2 regions of the Shouchella phoenicis genome follow, and region 1 is predicted to be linked to the other one. Evidence: a T-box and tRNA genes for the amino acid it is inferred to sense, from the RefSeq annotation. Region 1 holds a T-box; the other holds one or more tRNA genes.
What was found. The T-box of region 1 lies ahead of thrS (threonine--tRNA ligase). A T-box ahead of a tRNA ligase gene usually reads a tRNA of that ligase, here a tRNA-Thr.

Region 1 (2,174 bases):
CATGCCAATGTCGATTAATTCATTTACGAGTACTTGTCCGAGTTCAAGCTGCCCTTTAGTCGTCGGAACCACGCTACTTGCTTCTGAAGATTGTGTATCTATTTTTGCATAACGTGTTAAACGATCAATTAACTTCTGCTTCATTTTTTAACTTCCTTTCAAGCTTTTCTCCTATTATAGCAAATTCCATTTTATTCGTAGATTGTTTTTACTTGAGTCCATTTCATCAATTAAGTTAGATGCGGACATGACTGCTACTATTTGTTATGACCTTCCTTCAATTAGCACAAAATGATCGATTTTTATGAAAAGACTTGCTTTTTATTGTCAAAATTCTTATACTACTAAGAACTATACAAGAAGCACTGATGAGGACAAGACGTTCCGTTCCACTTTTTACTAGAGAAAAAAGGGCTTAGGCTGGAACCCTTTTAAAAAAGACGTGACGTTACCACCTCTGAGCTAGCATAGGGACAATCTATGCTCGGTCTAACCGTTATCGATTGAAGCGTGCAAAGATTAATTTTGCAAATGTAGGGTGGAACCGCGACCACATTCGTCCCTTAAGAGGGATGAGTGTGGTCTTTTTTTTATATGAAAAAAGCATGAAAGAGGACATGTGATAAAAGGAAGAATGCGTTACAGAGAATGAGGCATGAGCTGAGAGCCTTGTCGCCAGCCTTTTAGCATACCACCTTGGAGCTGGTATAGGGACAATCTATACCCGGGAGACCGTTATCGTAATGAAGACAATTGCATGCGCAATTAATTGAGGGTGGAACCATGACCACATCGTCCCTGTTCTATAGGGGATGGTGTGGTCTTTTTTATTTAGAATCATAAGGAGGAACAAACATGAATTCACACAAATCACATCAAGATATCGCAAAAGAAATGGATCTATTTGTCACAGTAGAAGAAGCTCCTGGGATGCCCTTCTTCTTACCAAATGGTATGGTGATCCGCAACGAATTGGAGCAATTTTGGAAAGACCTTCACGCTAAAAATGGGTACGAAGAGGTCAAAACACCCCTGTTATTGAAGCAACATTTATGGGAACAGTCAGGGCATTGGGCTCATTATAAAGACAATATGTATTTTTCTGAAGTTGATGGCCAAGCATATGCGATTAAACCTATGAGTTGTCCTGGCGCATTGCTTATTTATAACCAAAAACGAAGAAGTTATAGCGACCTACCCATTCGTTATGCTGAGCTTGGTCACGTGCATCGCTATGAAAAATCGGGGTCTTTAAACGGCTTGCTGCGTGTTCGCTCCATTACACAAGACGATGCGCATATCTTCGTTCATAAAGATCAAATCGAAGCGGAACTCATTCGTATTCTCGACCTTGTTCATCAAGTGTATAAAACATTTGGTTTTGACTACCGTGTTGAGCTATCTACTAAGCCTGAGAAAGCGATGGGAGACGCGAATCAGTGGGATCACGCGGAAGCTGTTCTCAAAAACGTTTTAGAGAAACAAAGGATTTCGTACGTCATTAATGAAGGCGATGGTGCTTTTTATGGCCCCAAAATCGACTTTCATATTACGGATTCGAGAAGTCGAAGTTGGCAATGTGGAACGATTCAATTAGATTTCCAAATGCCGGAGAAGTTTGACTGTCTCTTTAGCAATAATCAACAACAACTCAAACACCCTATTCTCATTCATCGTGCGATTTACGGTTCTGTTGAGCGATTTATGGCGATTCTAATTGAGCATTATGAAGGACGGTTTCCATTCTGGCTTGCACCTGTACAAGTCGAGATCTTACCCATTCATGAATCACAACATGAATATGGAGCAATGGTCTTAACACGTTTGAAGGAAAAAGGCATTCGAGCACGGTTAAACGTAAAAAATCAATCGTTTGGTGCCAAAATCCGTGCATCACGCATGAATAAAACACCCTATCGAATTATCATTGGAAAGGAAGAGATCGACCAACAACAAGTAACGTTGCAAGACCGAGATGGCCAGCAACGATCTCTACCACTAGACGATTTGCTACCTGCATTGGGGCAAGAGTGAGGGATAAAAAAGACGAGCAACTTCAGCTCGTCTCTCTTATCCGCCCATCTTCTAAATGGATGACCCGATCACAATGATCAAACATGCGTTGGTCGTGGGTAATCATAATAGCTGCTTTCCCCTTTTCCTTTACTTCAGAT
Region 2 (2,174 bases), 3.0 Mb from region 1:
CTCCCTTCTGTCCGCTCGACTTGCATGTATTAGGCACGCCGCCAGCGTTCGTCCTGAGCCAGGATCAAACTCTCCGTTAAAAGTGTTTGACTTGCTCATTTGCACAATTTAAAGCTGTGTCTAACTTCATTGACGAGATACCTTGTATCTCTTTTACGCTTGGCTTTTGTTCAGTTTTCAAAGAACTCGTTTGCGCCTCAATCTCTCTTGGCGACTCTTAGTACTCTACATGACATTATCTTGAATGTCAAATAGTTTTTTAAAAGTTTTTTGGTGGAGCCTAGCGGGATCGAACCGCTGACCTCCTGCGTGCAAAGCAGGCGCTCTCCCAGCTGAGCTAAGGCCCCATTACATGGTCGGGAAGACAGGATTTGAACCTGCGACCCCTTGGTCCCAAACCAAGTGCTCTACCAAGCTGAGCTACTTCCCGTAATGGCGCGCCCGAGAGGACTCGAACCTCTAACCGCTTGATTCGTAGTCAAGTACTCTATCCAATTGAGCTACGGGCGCATATTAAATTTAAAATGGTGCCGAGGGCCGGACTTGAACCGGCACGGTTGTCACCAACCGCAGGATTTTAAGTCCTGTGTGTCTGCCAATTCCACCACCCCGGCAAAATTAATTGGCAAAAGCGGAAGACGAGATTCGAACTCGCGACCCCCACCTTGGCAAGGTGGTGTTCTACCACTGAACTACTTCCGCACACAATTAGTAATTGTGAGTGCGGGTGAAGGGACTTGAACCCCCACGTCATAAAGACACTAGATCCTAAGTCTAGCGCGTCTGCCAATTCCGCCACACCCGCAAATATATGGTGAGCCATGAAGGATTCGAACCTTCGACCCTCTGATTAAAAGTCAGATGCTCTACCAACTGAGCTAATGGCTCTGACTTCAAGAAACATGGTGCCGGCCAGAGGACTTGAACCCCCAACCTACTGATTACAAGTCAGTTGCTCTACCAATTGAGCTAGACCGGCACATGGTGGAGGATGACGGGATCGAACCGCCGACCCCCTGCTTGTAAGGCAGGTGCTCTCCCAGCTGAGCTAATCCTCCAACGTATTATCTTGTTTTCAAATAACAAAGAAAATATGTAAGCCTGGCAACGTCCTACTCTCACAGGGGGAAGCCCCCAACTACCATCGGCGCAAAAGAGCTTAACGACCGTGTTCGGCATGGGAACGGGTGTGACCTCTTTGCTATTGCCACCAGACTATGAAAAGAATCGTTGATTCTTTCAAAACTAAATCTAGAAATCAAACTCAAGTCAAGAAAAAAATTAGGATAAGCCCTCGACCGATTAGTATCAGTCCGCTCCATGTGTCGCCACACTTCCACTTCTGACCTATCAACCTCATCATCTCTAAGGGGTCTTACTGGCTTACGCCATGGGAAATCTCATCTTGAGGGGGGCTTCATGCTTAGATGCTTTCAGCACTTATCCCGTCCATACGTAGCTACCCAGCGATGCTCCTGGCGGAACAACTGGTACACCAGCGGTATGTCCATCCCGGTCCTCTCGTACTAAGGACAGCTCCTCTCAAATTTCCTACGCCCGCGACGGATAGGGACCGAACTGTCTCACGACGTTCTGAACCCAGCTCGCGTGCCGCTTTAATGGGCGAACAGCCCAACCCTTGGGACCTACTTCAGCCCCAGGATGCGACGAGCCGACATCGAGGTGCCAAACCTCCCCGTCGATGTGGACTCTTGGGGGAGATAAGCCTGTTATCCCCAGGGTAGCTTTTATCCGTTGAGCGACGGCCCTTCCATACGGCACCGCCGGATCACTAAGCCCGACTTTCGTCCCTGCTCGACTTGTAGGTCTCGCAGTCAAGCTCCCTTATGCCTTTGCACTCTACGAATGATTTCCAACCATTCTGAGGGAACCTTTGGGCGCCTCCGTTACTGTTTAGGAGGCGACCGCCCCAGTCAAACTGCCCACCTGACAATGTCCCTGACCCGGATCACGGGTCGAGGTTAGAATGTCAGCACCATCAGGGTAGTATCCCACCGACGCCTCCACCGAAGCTAGCGCTCCGGTTTCCTAGGCTCCTACCTATCCTGTACAAATGGTACCAACACTCACTATCAAGCTACAGTAAAGCTCCATGGGGTCTTTCCGTCCTGTCGCGGGTAACCTGCATCTTCACAGGTACTATAATTTCACCG

Region 2: it has a tRNA-Thr gene. The T-box ahead of thrS (threonine--tRNA ligase) is inferred to sense a tRNA for this amino acid. The anticodon was not compared.

The regions. Positions count from the first base shown of each region.
Region 1 covers NZ_JBDFMQ010000001.1:3,100,962-3,103,135, forward strand. The annotation lists gene pepT (peptidase T) at 1-144, opposite strand, end outside; T-box leader at 357-567, shown strand; gene thrS (threonine--tRNA ligase) at 856-2,034, shown strand; gene ABC361_RS16625 (ABC transporter ATP-binding protein) at 2,057-2,174, opposite strand, start outside.
Region 2 covers NZ_JBDFMQ010000001.1:72,999-75,172, reverse strand. The annotation lists rRNA gene ABC361_RS00415 (16S ribosomal RNA) at 1-80, opposite strand, end outside; tRNA gene ABC361_RS00410 (tRNA-Ala) at 272-347, opposite strand; tRNA gene ABC361_RS00405 (tRNA-Pro) at 354-430, opposite strand; tRNA gene ABC361_RS00400 (tRNA-Arg) at 434-510, opposite strand; tRNA gene ABC361_RS00395 (tRNA-Leu) at 526-614, opposite strand; tRNA gene ABC361_RS00390 (tRNA-Gly) at 631-702, opposite strand; tRNA gene ABC361_RS00385 (tRNA-Leu) at 723-805, opposite strand; tRNA gene ABC361_RS00380 (tRNA-Lys) at 813-888, opposite strand; tRNA gene ABC361_RS00375 (tRNA-Thr) at 904-979, opposite strand; tRNA gene ABC361_RS00370 (tRNA-Val) at 983-1,058, opposite strand; rRNA gene rrf (5S ribosomal RNA) at 1,100-1,215, opposite strand; rRNA gene ABC361_RS00360 (23S ribosomal RNA) at 1,283-2,174, opposite strand, start outside.